Regions from separate parts of the Arthrobacter sp. sptzw32 genome, predicted to be linked through region 1. Evidence: riboswitches for the same ligand, from Rfam matches in the RefSeq annotation. Region 1 holds a riboswitch; the other holds the start of a gene.
What was found. A riboswitch is a leader RNA that binds a small molecule or an ion and turns the genes downstream of it on or off. The one in region 1 is predicted to bind glycine.

Region 2: another riboswitch for glycine. It lies ahead of gcvP (aminomethyl-transferring glycine dehydrogenase); the one in region 1 lies ahead of gcvP (aminomethyl-transferring glycine dehydrogenase).

What each region holds. Positions count from the first base shown of each region.
Region 1 covers NZ_JBNHEZ010000004.1:316,861-324,616, forward strand. The annotation lists gene AC5RVN_RS10385 (spore photoproduct lyase family protein) at 1-862, opposite strand, end outside; gene AC5RVN_RS10390 (dihydrolipoyl dehydrogenase family protein) at 972-2,357, opposite strand; gene AC5RVN_RS10395 (hypothetical protein) at 2,404-2,559, opposite strand; gene AC5RVN_RS10400 (DoxX family protein) at 2,606-3,169, shown strand; glycine riboswitch at 3,342-3,439, shown strand; glycine riboswitch at 3,441-3,547, shown strand; gene gcvP (aminomethyl-transferring glycine dehydrogenase) at 3,600-6,452, shown strand; gene gcvT (glycine cleavage system aminomethyltransferase GcvT) at 6,463-7,611, shown strand; gene gcvH (glycine cleavage system protein GcvH) at 7,717-7,756, shown strand, end outside.
Region 2 covers NZ_JBNHEZ010000010.1:14,606-22,361, forward strand. The annotation lists gene AC5RVN_RS16480 (nitrilase-related carbon-nitrogen hydrolase) at 1-1,024, opposite strand, end outside; gene AC5RVN_RS16485 (Dps family protein) at 1,242-1,721, shown strand; gene AC5RVN_RS16490 (MFS transporter) at 1,814-3,385, opposite strand; gene AC5RVN_RS16495 (TetR/AcrR family transcriptional regulator) at 3,451-3,990, shown strand; glycine riboswitch at 4,080-4,178, shown strand; gene gcvP (aminomethyl-transferring glycine dehydrogenase) at 4,358-7,258, shown strand; gene gcvT (glycine cleavage system aminomethyltransferase GcvT) at 7,270-7,756, shown strand, end outside.

The DNA.
Region 1 (7,756 bases):
TGATGCCGGCGACAGCATCGGCGACGCTGTCCAGCAGCGTGCCATACTGCTCCCGCCAGCCAGGTACGGGCATAACAGGGGCAATTGTCAGGCCTACCCGGTAACCCGCCGCTGCCACAGCGCGGAGAGCGGCAAGCCGGGCGGGCATCCGTGCAGTGCCTCCTTCAAACCGGCCCGCTACGTCTGCGGCGTTAACCGAAAACCGGATCCGAGTCCTGCGCCCATGATCGAGGGTTACCAACTCACCGACGTCGTCGAACTTCGTCGTAAACCGCAACTGCACGTCGTCGCCGAATTCCCCCGCCCCGACGCGGGAAATTGCGGCAGCGAGCGACCCCGTCACGCTCTCGATGCCCAGGGGGTCGGTGTAGCAGGACAACTCGAACGTCGTACCCTCGTGGCCACGGTCCAAGGTCCCGCGGGTGACAGAGCCTCTGCCGGCGTGGGTGCGTATTCCGCCCAGCACATCGTCAATGTTCGCGTACACGCGGGTCACGGGAGGACCCTGCAGGGATCCGGCCAGGTAACAGTACTGGCAGTGGGCGGGGCAACCCTTGGCGAGGTCGATGCGCCAGTCAGCGCTCGGCGGGATTGGCTGCGGTTTGAGGACGCTGGGCGGGGCCACGACCACCGCAAGCGTGTTCTTCGCGGACGCGTACGTTTCGCGCTCACTGGCACCGCGCAGCCCTGTCAAGGCGTTCCCTGGCAGGAACCGGACATCGTCAACACCGGCACGCTCGCAGCGCCGAAGGATGTCAGCTGTGTGGGGCAGGTCTGCTGCGGCCCTCGTGATCAGCACGTGTTTGGGAACCCATAAACGGGTGGGAGAAAGTGTGGTCAGGTCCGATTCCTGAAGAGTCATCATTGCCTTTAACAACAATGATGATGGTGCGGTTGTTCCACGTATTTTCCCCGGAATACCCTAAAGGCGAGGTAAGAGTCCGTGGAAAACTACGACGAATTTAGTCCGCTCACCAGGACTCTTTCGTTGCTCCCCGCACCACCTGCCGTGCCGCGCGACCGATTATTGAGCTGTACGTCGGGTAGGCAAACTTCACGCGTGCAAGGGTGGCCACGTCTGTGCCGGCGGCCATTGCGGACGCAACTGCCTGGATGACCTCGACTGCGTTCTCGCCAACCGCGTGTGCGCCGAGTATCAGCTCCCGGTGCCGGTCCGTAACCAGTTTCAGAAACCCCTGCTCCCGGTCATCGATGATGGGACGTTCCACCGACGCATAGGGAACGACGACGACGGCGCACTCCGCGTCGCGTTCCCTGGCCTTCGCCTCGGTGAGGCCCACTCCGGCGTAGTCCGGGTCCGTGAACCCGCCCTCCGGCAGCAGGTGGTGCGGCGTGGTCCGGCGCGCTCCCAGGACGGCATTCTCTGCGGCAGTCTCACCCTCAAAGACAGCGGCCTGTACCAGCATGGACGTCCCGTTCGCGTCTCCGGCAACAAAAATGTGCGGGACGTTGGAGCGAAGGTAGTTGTCCACCGGGATAGCTCCCCTCCCAGCGGCGACGCCTGCCGCCTCCAGACCGAGGCCGTCAATATTCGCCGGCCAGCCGGCAGCCATGATCACTGCATCCACCTGTGCCGACTGCGCGCCGTCCCCGCCCTGCCAGCGGATTTCCAGGCCTCCGCCGTCGTGCTTCTCAATGCCATCCACACCACGGATGCCGACATCCACGTTCACGCCGCGGTCACGGAAGCCTTCCGTGACCGCCATGGAGACGTCATCGTCCTCGGTGGTGAGGATGCGCGGTGCGAGGTCCAAAAGGGTAACGTGCGATCCAAGGGCATCGAAGATCGTGGCCAGCTGCGCACCGGTGTGGCCGCCGCCGATAATTGCGACGGAGCTGGGAAGTTCAGGAAGGTCCAAGACTTCGTGAGGCAGCACGGCGTGCTCCGCGCCCGGGATGGGCAGCCTCCGGGCACTTCCGCCCACACACAGGATGACCGAAGCAGCGGTAACCGGGCGCCCGCCGATCAACATTTCCTGCGGCCCGCTGAACGCTGCATCCCCTTGAAGGAACGTGATGTCCAGTTGCCGCATGGCCTCGTTGTACGCTTTGGCGTCAAGTACGCGGTCCACGGTTGATCGCACCCGCCGGACCAGCTGCGGCCAGTCCACCGCAGGCTCGTGGACCACAATTCCGTAGTCCCGGGCGGTGCGCACTTCCCTGTACAACCGCGCAGTCTTCGCCAGCACCCGCGTGGGCACGCAACCTGAGTTCACGCAAGTGCCGCCCAGCCGGGCACGCTCAACAACGGCGGTACGCGCACCGAGCTCCGCTGCCCGTGTTGCGGCAGCCATGCCCGCCGGTCCGGCTCCGACTACCAGGACATCAAAATCCATAACGCCTCCCTTGGCACCCATCCTGCCCCATGCGGCACGCACTTCGTCAGGGGGAACGCAGATCGGCCTGGCGCTCGCCGTCGTCGATCTGCTTGTCCTGGCCTTCTGGGCGGGTCACGTGCTCGGCAGAAGAACGCACTCCAAGGAGCAGGAACTTCTTCGCAGAAAATTGGAGGGGTGCAGTGGTGGCTTTCTGCGTCAAAATGGCAAGGTACAGCACCGGCACAGCCAACCCAAGGAGGAGTCTGATGAGCCACGTAACAACCAGTCCTGAGGCAGCAGCCGCGGCGCAAAGCCTTTTCCGGGTTGCGCTTGGAGGTGTTCTTATTGCTCACGGATCCCAAAAACTCTTTGGGTGGTTCGGCGGGGGAGGGCTCGAAGGTACCAGCAAGGGCATGCACGCCATGGGTTTCCGTCCCGCAAAACCCAGCGCAATCCTCGCCGGTGTAGGTGAAGCTGGAGCAGGTGTTGCCTTGGCCCTGGGCCTGGCTACCCCTGCCGCCGGCGCCGCCGCTGCAACCACGATGGGTGTGGCTGCAAGCGTTCACGCGCCGAACGGCTTTTTTGCCACTGAGGGCGGCCTGGAGTACCCGGCGGTGCTGGGTTTGGCGGCAGTGGCGTTCACTATCGGTGGTTCCGGCCCCTTCTCCCTGGACGCACTAACCGGTCACGTGCTGGACCGGCCCTGGATGCGCGCCACCGCCCTGGCTGTGATCCCCGCAGCCATGGGCATCCAGATTTACCGCCGGCGCAAGGCCCTGGCAGCCGACGCGCAGGCGCCGACTGTAGCTACCGCGCCGGAAGAAGGCTGACGGAAGCCGGCGCGCCGCGACTGTCAACGGCGGGGGACATCCCGCTGTCGTCCACTTGCGATGGGCGGCCGGGTAAGGGACAGAATTCCCGAACCATCGGACGGTAATTTTGCATCCCGCGCCCTAACACGGTAACGTGTGAGCCGTGTCACCGAACAGTGGCATGTGCTGATGATCTGCGGCGGGAGAGTCCTGCCGGTACGTTCTGCAGGCGCCGTAGGAGCAAATCCTCCCCAGGAATCTCTCAGGCCCACGTACCGCCGCGGCAAGGCAACTCTGGAAAGCAGTCCGGGCAACCGGGCTCACCGACGGTGCAAGTGGCGCTCTGCAAAACGCAGGGCAACGCAAAACTCTCAGGTCCGATACAGAGCGGGGAGGAACCCGAATCAACGTGGAGCTTAGGCGCCACCTGAATTATGGAGTTCCTCTCATGACGGTTCATTCGTCCCCTACCACCTTCGCAGACCGCCATATCGGCGCGCGCCGCCAGTCCGACATCGACACCATGCTCAAGGCCGTTGGCTACGACAGCGTTGATGGCCTCGTTGACAGTGCGGTCCCAGATTCCATCCGCCAGGACACGCCGCTCACCCTCGAAAGCGCCTTGAGCGAAGTCCAGGTCCTCGCCGAGCTCCGCAAGCTTGCGGGCAAGAACAAGATGGCCGTGCAGATGATCGGCCAGGGCTACTACGACACCGTGACTCCGCCGGTGATCCGCCGCAACATCCTCGAAGCACCCGCCTGGTACACCGCCTACACGCCGTACCAGCCCGAGATCTCCCAGGGCCGGCTCGAGGCGCTGCTGAACTTCCAGACCATGGTCCAGGACCTCACCGCACTCCCGGTGGCCAACGCCTCCCTCCTCGACGAGGCAACCGCAGTCGCCGAAGCAGTCCTCCTGATGCGTAGGGCCAACAAGTCCAAGACGGCCAAGGATGGCAAAACTGTCCTCGACGCCGACCTCCTCCCGCAGACCATCGCCATCGTGCTGGGCCGCGCCGAAGCCCTCGGCTTCGAGGTGGAAATCGCCGACCTCACGGACGGCCTGCCCGACGGCGACATCAACGGCGTGGTCCTCCAGCAGCCCGGCGTCTCCGGCCGCGTCTGGGACCAGTCCGCCGTCATCGCCGAGGCGAAAGACCGCGGCGCGCTGGTCACCGTCGCCGCCGACCTCCTGGCCCTCACCCTCATCACCCCGCCGGGCGAGCAGGGCGCGGACATCGCCGTCGGCTCCACCCAGCGCCTGGGCGTCCCGCTGTTCTTCGGCGGTCCGCACGCAGCCTACATGGCCGTCCGCCAGGGCATGGAGCGCACCCTTCCGGGCCGCATCGTCGGTGTGTCCAAGGACGACGCCGGTGTCCCCGCCTACCGCCTGGCCCTCCAGACCCGCGAGCAGCACATCCGCCGCGAGAAGGCCACCTCCAACATCTGCACCGCGCAGGCGCTGCTGGCTATCGTTTCGTCGTTCTACGCCGTCTACCACGGCCCCGACGGACTGAAGGCCATCGCCGAAACCGTCCACAACAACGCCCGCGCCCTGGCCACCACGCTGAAGATTGCCGGCCGCGAACTGGTGTCCGAGAGCTTCTTCGACACCGTCACCGTCCGCGTGCCCGGCAAGGCCGCCAAGGTGATCACCGCCGCCGAAGCCCGCGGCATCAACCTGCGCCTCATGGATGCGGACACAGTTGGCGTGTCAGTCGATGAAACCACGACGCCGGAGGTGCTCTCCGCGGTTGCTGTCGCCTTTGGCGCCGGTCCGGTTGTGGAGGCGTCCGGGTTCGAACTGCCCGAACCGGTGCTGCGCACCTCCACCTACCTGCAGCACCCGGTGTTCAACACCCACCGCTCTGAAACACAGCTGCTGCGTTACATCCGCCGGCTCTCGGACCGGGACCTGGCGCTGGACCGCACCATGATCCCGCTGGGCTCCTGCACCATGAAGCTGAACGCCACGGCCGAGATGGAAGCTATCTCCTGGCCGGAGTTCGCCTCCATCCACCCGTTCGCTCCGGATTCCCAGACCGAGGGCTGGCGTGAGCTGATTTCCGGGCTTGAAGCGGATCTTGCGGAGATCACCGGGTACGACCAGGTGTCCATCCAGCCGAACGCCGGCTCCCAGGGTGAGCTCGCGGGCCTGCTTGCCATCCGGGGCTACCACCACTCCCGCGGCGAGGCCCAGCGCAATGTCTGCCTGATCCCGGCGTCAGCCCACGGCACCAACGCCGCGTCCGCCGTCCTCGCCGGCATGAAGGTGGTTGTGGTGGCCACCGCAGCCGACGGCACCATCGACCACGCCGACCTGGAAGCCAAGATTGAGGCCCACAGGGACGTCCTTTCGGCCATCATGATCACCTACCCGTCCACCCACGGCGTATACGATTCCGATGTTCGCGAAGTCTGCGACGCCGTCCACGCCGCCGGCGGCCAGGTGTACGTTGACGGTGCAAACCTGAACGCTTTGGTTGGCCTCGCACAGCCGGGCAAGTTCGGGGGCGACGTCTCCCACCTGAACCTGCACAAGACCTTCTGCATTCCGCACGGCGGCGGCGGCCCCGGCGTCGGCCCGGTTGCAGCCAAGGCGCACCTGGCGCCGTTCATGCCGGGTGACGCGAACAAGGCAGCGCACGAGGAGGGGCACGGCGTCGCAATCTCCGCTTCGCGCTTCGGCTCCGCGGGCGTGCTCCCGATCTCCTGGGCCTACGTGAAGCTGATGGGCGGGCAGGGCCTCACCGAGGCAACCAAGTCCGCGCTGCTCGCCGCGAACTACGTGGCGGCACGCCTAAACGAGCACTTCCCCGTCCTCTACACGGGTACCAGCGGGCTGGTTGCCCACGAGTGCATCCTGGACCTGCGCGAGCTCACGGCCAAGACCGGCGTCACCGCCGAGGACGTGGCCAAGCGCCTCATCGACTTCGGCTTCCACGCCCCCACGCTGTCCTTCCCCGTGGCCGGCACCCTGATGGTGGAGCCCACCGAGTCCGAGGACCTCGCGGAGATCGACCGGTTCATCGAAGCCATGATCATCATCCGCAAGGAAATCGACCAGGTGGCTGCCGGTGACTTCACTGTGGAGAAGTCCCCGCTGCGCAACGCACCCCACACGGCAGCCGCCGTCGTCTCCTCCGAATGGAACCGGACCTACCCGCGTGAGCAGGCTGCATTCCCCCTGGCCTCGCTCCGGCAGGACAAGTACTTCCCGCCGGTGGGCCGCATCGACGGCGCAGCAGGGGACCGCAACCTGGTCTGCTCCTGCCCACCACTTTCAGAGTTTGAGAACTAAGGAATTTGTGATGACGGAGAACTACACCGCGCTGTACGAGCAGCACAAGATTGCCGGGGCATCCTTCACCGATTTCGGTGGCTGGCAGATGCCCCTGAAGTACAGCTCCGAACTGGCTGAGCACCACTCCGTGCGCAACGCCGCCGGCCTGTTCGATCTCTCCCACATGGGTGAGGTCTGGGTCACCGGCCCCGACGCAGGAGCCTTCCTGGACTACGCCCTGGTTGGCAAGCTGTCCGCCGTGGCTGTGGGCAAGGCCAAGTACACGCTGATCTGCCAGGAAAACGGCGGCATCATCGATGACCTCATCACGTACCGCCTTCCCGCGGCTGCGGACGGAACAGCGAAGTACCTCGTGGTTCCCAACGCGGGCAACGCCAAAGCAGTGGCCGCGGCCCTGGCCGAGCGGGCTGCCAACTTTGATGTCACCGTCGAGGACGTCAGCGCGGAGACCTCGCTGGTCGCTGTGCAGGGACCGAACGCGGCGGCCATTTTGCTGGCACTGGTTCCGACTGAGCAGCACCCGCTGGTGACGGAACTGAAGTACTACGCGGCCGTTGAGGTAGGCATCGCGGTCAACGGTACTGTCCAGGAGCTGCTGCTGGCCCGCACCGGCTACACCGGCGAGGACGGCTTCGAAATCTATATCCCCAACGAGGATGCACCCGGACTGTGGAACGCCCTGCTGGAGGTCGGCGCCGGGCACGGCCTTATCCCCGCTGGCTTGGCCTGCCGAGATTCGCTCCGCCTGGAAGCCGGCATGCCGCTGTACGGCAACGAACTCTCCCGCGAGGGCAACCCCTACGCCGCCGGCCTGGGCCCCGTTGTTTCGCTGGCCAAGGAATCGGACTTCATCGGCAGGGCCGTGCTGGCCGAACTCAATGCACTGGGCGCCGGTTCCACGTCCGGCCGCAGGCTCGTGGGGCTCAAAGGTTTGGGCCGCCGCGCCGGCCGCAGCCACTACCCGGTCCTCAAGGACGGCAACGTCGTGGGCGAGGTGACCTCCGGCCAGCCAAGCCCCACTTTGGGGTACCCGATCGCCCTGGCCTACGTCGACGTCGAACACTCCAACCCCGGCACCGCCCTGGAGATTGACCTCCGCGGCAAGCCGGAGCCGTTCGAGGTAGTGCCGCTCCCGTTCTACAAGCGCCAGCAGTAGCGACGCTCTCTCACTTGATGCGCGTTCTGTCCCAACGCCCACTCACTTGATGCGCCTTTTGGCCTGACGCTCTCTCACTTGACACACCTACCTAAGGAAACACACATGGCAAAAGTTGTTGCTGAACTGAAGTACTCCGCCGAGC
Region 2 (7,756 bases), on a different contig from region 1:
AGCACACCTCCGCGAACCCGCGCTCGCCGCCAATGGATTCGTTCAGGCGGACGGGTTCGGTGAGGCGGCCGTAGGTATCAGGGCGGCGTGTGGCGAGGAACGGGAACAGGGTCAGCCAGTCCTTCCGCTGGTCCAGGTCCAGGTCAGCCACCAGTACTGCAGAGGCGTCGCGGGGTGCCTGGGCGAGAATCCGGCCGTAGGGATCGGAGATGAAGGACGAACCGTAGAAGTCCAGGGTGCCTTCGCTGCCCCAACGGTTCGGGGCAACCATAAAGAGTCCGTTGGCGATGCCGTTTCCGACGATCACCTGCTGCCAGAGCGGCTGGGTGTCGAAATCGGGGTGGTCAGGTTCGGAACCTATGGCCGTAGGGTAAACCACGATTTCCGCACCGCCCAGGGAGTAAAGCCGGGCCACCTCGGGGAACCACTCGTCCCAGCAGGTGGGCATGCCGAGCCGTGCGCCACCGAGTTCGGCGGGTGCATGCACCTCGTACGCGTCTGCTGAGGCCGGGCCCTTACGGAAGAACTTGTCCTCGTAGTAGCCGGCGGTCACGGGGATGTGGAGCTTGTGGGTCCGTGCCAGAAGTTCACCCCCGGGCGAGACCAGGATGGCTGTGTTCAGGCCCAGTCCGTCATCCTGTCCGTCCGGGTTCCCGGCGCGCTGGTACAGGGAAGCGTGGATAGATACCCCATGGCGCCGGGCAGCGTCTGAAGCGAATTGGAATGTGGGGCCTGTGAGCAGGTCCTCGGCGAGATCCGATGGCCGGGACCGGCCCGGGCCTTCAGCGGGATCGTTGTGCGGGCGCGTGTCGGCAGGGTATCGCGAGAGCGTCAGCTCAGGCAGGAAAACTACGGCCGCGCCCAGGTTGGCGGCGCGGCCGATGCCCTCGTCCAGTTCAGCCTCGACGGCGGCTTTGTCGGTTTGCCACCGGTGCTGGACCACGCCGACGCGCAGGGCCGGGCGGCCGGACGGCGATGTCCGGGCCGGGGAGGCGGGTGCGCCGAGGCAGGAAATTTCGATCATGTTGGCTACTCCAGTGAGACGATGGTCACTAAATGAATGACGTTCATTTAGTATGCGGTTCAACCGGCCCGGATGCAAGGAGAATATGAACCGCGTTCGTTTATTTCGGCGGAAGCACAATTAGTAAGCTCACTGAGAAATTTTGCCGGCAGGCCCGCCAGGGCCGCCCGCCGGGCTGGTAGCGTCGGAATCACAGGAACAATCGAGGAGGATGCATATGAAAGCTTCACCGACACTGACCAACAACCTGCAGGCCGTGCTCACTGACCTGATCGACTTGCACATCCAAGGCAAGCAGGCCCACTGGAACATTGTGGGGACCAACTTCCGGGACCTTCACCTGCAACTGGACGAGATTGTTGACGCCGCCCGCCAGTTCGCCGATGACACGGCCGAGCGGATGCGCGCCCTGCATGCCCTCCCGGACGGCCGCAGTTCCACGGTGGCCGAGTCCACCAGCCTCGCTCCCTTCCCCGAAGGCCTGATCAGCACCAAGGACGCCATCGAGCGGATCGTTGCGGCACTTGAGGCTGCCGTAGGCACCATGCGGAAGGTCCACGATGAAGTCGACGAGGAAGATCCCACCTCGGCCGATCTCCTGCACGAGTTCATTCTGAAGCTGGAACAGTTCGCATGGATGGTGAACGCCGAAAACATGAAGCCCACCGCCAGCGTCACTGCACCTGACGCACAGTAGTCCCGCTGCCCGCACGGGCAGGATCTGCAGGCGCCCGTCACCGGAGGGTGTCCTCCGGTGACGGGCGCCTCTTGCTGTCCGGGCCGCGCCTCTTACGGCGCCTTGGGCACCTTCCGCAGCACGACGGCGGCGAAGACTGCCGCCGTCGCCATCAGCACCAGCCCGATTGCGGCGGTGATATGGACGCCGGAGTCGAACGCGGCGCCGGCTGCCTGCCGGAGTGCGTCAGCAAGGGGTGCCGGAAGGCTTGCTGCGAGCTCCATCGCTCCTGCCAGGGTTTCGCCGGCACGTGCGCTTTCGTGCCCGGGGGCGGCAGCAGCAAGGCCTTCCGGGAGCCGCAGGTTGTGCTGGTAGGAGGCTGTGAGAATGGAGCCCAGCACGGCGGTTCCCAGCAGGGCGCCCACCTCATAACCCGTCTCTGAGATCGCTGATGCTGCCCCCGATTTTTCCGGCGGTACGCTGCCGAGGATGAGGTCATTGGAGATGGTCTCCGCTGTTCCTACGCCAAGTGCCAGGACCAGCAGGGCAGCGAGCAGCAGTGCCGGGCCGTTGGTATGGCTGCCGAAGGTTACCATGCTGTAGCCGGCGGCACTCATGGCCAGTCCGGCGCCAACCACAAAACCCGGACGGATCCTCCGCACCACCGGCACCACCGCCAGGCCCGCCACAACGGTTGCCACCAGGGCCGGAACCATCGCCACTCCTGCTGCGGAAGGAGACATTCCCTCGAGGAGCTGAAGGTGCTGGGCCAGGAAGAGGATGAAACCGTTGAAGGAGAACAGCGCCAGGACATTGGCGGTGATGGCCATGCTGAACACGCGGTTGCGGAACAATGACATGTCCAGCAGCGGGCACTCGAGCCGCTGTTGCCGGCGGACAAAAACGGTACCCATTACCAGGCCGAAGGCCGTACTCCCCATTGCCAGTGCGCCGAAACCTTCAGTGGCGGTTTCCTTGATGCCGTAGACCACCGGAACCATGGTGAGCAGCGAGAGCAGGATGCTCGGCACATCCACCCTTCCAGGCGCCGGATCCCGGGATTCAGGGATAAACGCCGGGCCGAAAACCAGCAAAGGGATCATGATGGGCACAGCGACCAGCAGGACCGCTCCCCACCAGAACTGCTCAACCAGCCACCCGCCAAAAATAGGCCCGAGCGCCGCGCCTCCGGAGAAGCCCGCAGCCCAAATGGCGATGGCCAGCCGCCGGCGGTTCGGGTCCACGAAGATGTTGCGGATCAAGGACAGGGTGGAGGGCATCAGCATTGCCCCGAAAAAGCCCAGCGCGGCCCGTCCGGCTATCAGCCAGCCGGCGTCGGGTGCGAAGGCGGTTACTGCTGATACTGCCGCGAAACCAATGCTGCCGGTAATGAGCAGCCGGCGGCGTCCGATCCTGTCGCCGAGGCTTCCCATTGCCACCAGCAGCCCGGCCAGCACCAGCGGGTAGGCGTCCACAATCCATAGGAGTTCCACTCCCGTGGTGCCCAGCGCACTGGCTATGGCGGGCAGCGCGAAGGTCAGCGCCGTATTGTCCACGGCAACCAAAAGAACCGGAAACATCAGGAGGGCCAGTGCGAGCCAATCGCGGCTGCCGCCGTTCGCAGAACCGGCGCGCCGCACGGTGGTGGCGGTGATGTTCGATGGGGAAGCAGGGGAAGACATCATCCTGGAACTATACCGTCCGGACGGTACAGTTAAGAAACCGGCCGCGACAATGCATGATGGAAGCCATGCCCCGAAAACCTGTAGCGCGAGACGCTGTCCTGGACGCCTTCGAAGAACTCCTGATTGACGTGGGCGAAAGGGCAGCCACCTTGGAGGCGGTGGCCAAGCGGGCCGGTGTTTCCAAAGGCGGCCTGCTGTACCACTTTCCCAACAAGGACGCCCTGATCACCGCCACCCTGGAACGGCTGGACCGGCTCGCAGGGGAAGATTTCGCTGTCATGGCGGCCGCGCCGGAGGGGGCGGCGGCGTACTTCATCCGGTCCTCGCTCTGGTCTGACACCCCTATGGACCGTTCCTTTGTGGCCGCAACGCGCCTGGCTGAGGTAGCCCATGAAGATGCCCGGCGCCGCTTTGCCGCCATCCAGCAGCGATGGCTGGACCTCATCGGCAAGGACGTTGGCGCGCCGATGGCAAAAGCAGTGCTGTACATGGGGGACGGGCTGTACTTCAACGCCATGTGGGAAAGCGGGCCATCGGGAAACCCCGCTGACAGGCAGGCGGAGGTGGACGAACTCCTTGCCGCCGTCCACCGGCTGAGGGGTTAGCCGGTATTTGCTCCTGCGCCCGGGGCGTAGGAGAATTGGCCATGTGCGGGCCGTGACCGGCCGCAAGAAAAAACAAAATGAATAGCCTTTGATCTGCGGCGGGAGAGTTCTGCCGGAAGGTACTGGCAGGCGCCGTAGGAGCAATACCTCCCCAGGAATCTCACAGGCCCATGTACCGCCGCGGCGAGGCAACTCTGGAAAGCAGCAGGCTGTCCGCAGAGGCATCCGGAATTTGGATACCAGGACTGCTGTGCTCACCGACGGTGCAAGCGGGCAGGCGGAAGCCGGCGTCGCGGAAACTCTCAGGTCCAATACAGAGCGGGGAGGGACCCGAATCGATGCGGCATACCCTGACGCCGCCATAACCATGGAGTTCCTCGTGACTGTATCCTCGGCCTCCGCCACTGCCGCCACCGCAGGCCACGCTTCTTCAGCTGCGGCCGCCGCTTTCGTTGACCGGCACATCGGCGCCCGCCGGGAAGACGACGTCGCCACCATGCTCAAGGCCATTGGCTACGACACCGTGGACGCGCTGGTTGACACCGCCGTCCCCAAGGACATCCGGCAGGACACTGCACTGGAACTGGCAGGCGCGCTCAGCGAGGTGGAGGCGCTGGCTGAACTGCGAAGGCTCGCAGCCAAAAACAAGACCGCCGTGCAGATGATCGGCCAGGGGTACTACGACACCGTGACGCCCCCGGTGATCCGCCGCAACATCCTTGAGGGCCCGGCCTGGTACACCGCCTACACCCCCTACCAGCCCGAGATTTCCCAGGGCCGCCTGGAGGCGCTGCTGAACTTCCAGACCATGGTCCAGGACCTGGTGGGCCTGCCGATCGCGAACGCTTCCCTGCTGGACGAAGCAACCGCGGTGGCCGAGGCCGTCCTGATGATGCGCAGGGCAAATAAGAATACAGAAGCCCGCGACGGCAAGACGGTGTTGGATGCCGACTGCCTGCCGCAGACCATCGCCATCGTCAGGGGCCGCGCCGAGGCGCTGGGTTTTGAGGTTGAGGTCGCAGACCTCTCCAAGGGCCTGCCCGACGGCGTCATCAACGGTGTGGTGCTCCAGCAGCCCGGTGCTTCCGGCCGGGTCTTCGACCACACCGCCGTGATCGCCGACGCCAAGGAGCGCGGTGCCCTGGTGACAGTGGCGGCCGACCTGCTCGCCCTGACCCTCATCACGCCTCCGGGGGAGCAGGGCGCGGACATCGCCGTCGGCTCTGCCCAGCGCTTCGGCGTCCCGCTGTTCTACGGCGGACCGCACGCCGCCTACATGGCCGTGCAGAAAGGCCTGGAGCGTTCCATGCCCGGCCGCCTGGTGGGTGTTTCCAAGGATTCCGCCGGGGTTCCTGCCTACCGTCTGGCCCTGCAGACCCGCGAGCAGCATATCCGCCGCGAGAAGGCCACCTCCAACATCTGCACCGCCCAGGCGCTGCTGGCCATTGTGGCCTCGATGTACGCCGTCTACCACGGCCCGGAGGGACTGAAGGCGATCGCCCGGTCCGCCCACGCGCACGCCAGGATCCTCGCCGCTTCCCTTGAAGGCGCCGGCTTTGAGGTGCTGCACAGGAGCTTCTTCGACACCGTCACCGTCTCCGCGCCCGGCAAGGCTGCGGGCATCGTGGCTGCCGCCGAGGCCAAGGGCATCAACCTGCGCAGTATCGACGCGGACACGGTGGGCTTCTCCACCGATGAGACCACGACGCCGGATGTCGTCGACGGCGTCCTGGCCGCCTTCGGTGCCCCGCCGGCAGAGGTGACAGGAGCGTTTGTCCTGGACGCCGCCGTCGAGCGCTCCTCGGACTTCCTGCAGCATCCGGTGTTCAACACCTACCGCTCGGAGACGCAGCTGCTGCGTTACATCCGGAAGCTTTCAGACCGGGACCTGGCGCTGGACCGCACCATGATCCCGCTGGGCTCCTGCACCATGAAGCTGAACGCCACGGCCGAGATGGAAGCTATCTCCTGGCCGGAGTTCGCCTCCATCCACCCCTTTGCCCCGGACTCGCAGACCGAGGGCTGGCGTGAGCTGATATCCGGGCTCGAAGCGGATCTTGCGGAGATCACCGGATACGACCAGGTGTCCATCCAGCCGAACGCCGGCTCCCAGGGTGAGCTCGCGGGCCTGCTTGCCATCCGTGGCTACCACCACTCCCGTGGGGACCAGCAACGGAACGTCTGCCTGATCCCGGCGTCGGCCCACGGCACGAACGCGGCCTCCGCCGTCCTCGCGGGCATGAAGGTGGTGGTGGTCGCCACCGCGGCCGACGGCACCATTGACCACGCCGATCTGTACGCCAAGATCGAGGCCAACAAGGACGGGCTGTCCTGCATCATGATCACCTACCCGTCCACCCACGGTGTGTACGACGCCGACGTGCGCGAGGTCTGCGACGCCGTCCACGCCGCGGGCGGCCAGGTGTACGTCGACGGTGCCAACCTGAACGCTTTGGTTGGCCTCGCACAGCCGGGCAAGTTCGGCGGCGACGTCTCCCACCTGAACCTGCACAAGACCTTTTGCATCCCGCACGGCGGCGGGGGCCCCGGCGTCGGCCCGGTCGCTGCCAAGGCACACCTGGCACCGTTCATGCCCGGCAACGCGGCCACCTGGACTGAAGGGAAGGACGTCCCGGTCTCGGCCTCGAAGTACGGTTCCGCCGGCGTGCTGCCCATCTCCTGGGCCTACGTAAAGCTCATGGGCGGTCAGGGGCTCACCGAGGCCACCAAGTCCGCCCTGCTCGCCGCGAACTACATCGCCGCGCGCCTGGACGATTCCTTCCCGGTCCTGTATACGGGAGAAGGCGGGCTGGTGGCCCACGAGTGCATCCTGGACCTGCGCGAACTGACCGCAAGGACCGGTGTCACCGCCGAGGACGTGGCCAAGCGCCTCATCGACTACGGCTTCCACGCCCCCACCCTGGCGTTCCCGGTAGCAGGGACCCTGATGGTGGAACCCACCGAATCGGAGGACCTCGCGGAGATCGACCGGTTCATCGAGGCCATGATCACCATCCGCGCGGAGATCGACCAGGTGGCCGACGGCGACTTCGCTGTCACCGACAGCCCGCTGCGCAACGCTCCACACACCGCCGCGGCCGCCATCAGCAGCGACTGGAACCGTGCCTACCCGCGGGAGCAGGCGGTGTTCCCGGTCAAGTCGCTCCGGCAGGACAAGTACTTCCCGCCGGTGGGCCGCATCGACGGCGCAGCAGGGGACCGGAACCTTATCTGCTCCTGCCCGCCGCTGTCCGAGTTCGAGAACTGAGGACCGGCGCCATGACGGAGAAGTACACCGCGCTCTACGACGAGCACAAAAAACTGGGCGCGTCCTTCACGGACTTCGGCGGCTGGCAGATGCCCCTGAAATACAGCTCCGAACTCGCAGAACACCACGCCGTCCGCAAGAGCGCCGGCCTGTTCGACCTCTCCCACATGGGCGAGGTCTGGGTCACCGGCCCGGATGCCGCAGCGTTCCTTGATTACTCCCTGGTGGGGAAGATGTCCGCCATGGCTGTGGGCAAGGCCAAGTATTCGCTGATTTGCAACGAAGACGGCGGCATCATCGATGACCTCATCGTCTACCGGCGCCCCGAAGGCACCGGAAGCGACGGTACCAACGTCTTCCTGGTGGTGCCCAACGCAGGCAACGCCGCGGTGGTGGCCGCCGCCCTTGCCGAACGCGCCGCCGGCTTCGACGTCGTGGTTGACGATGCGTCCGCAGCCACCTCGCTGATAGCCGTCCAGGGCCCGAAGGCGCAGGAGC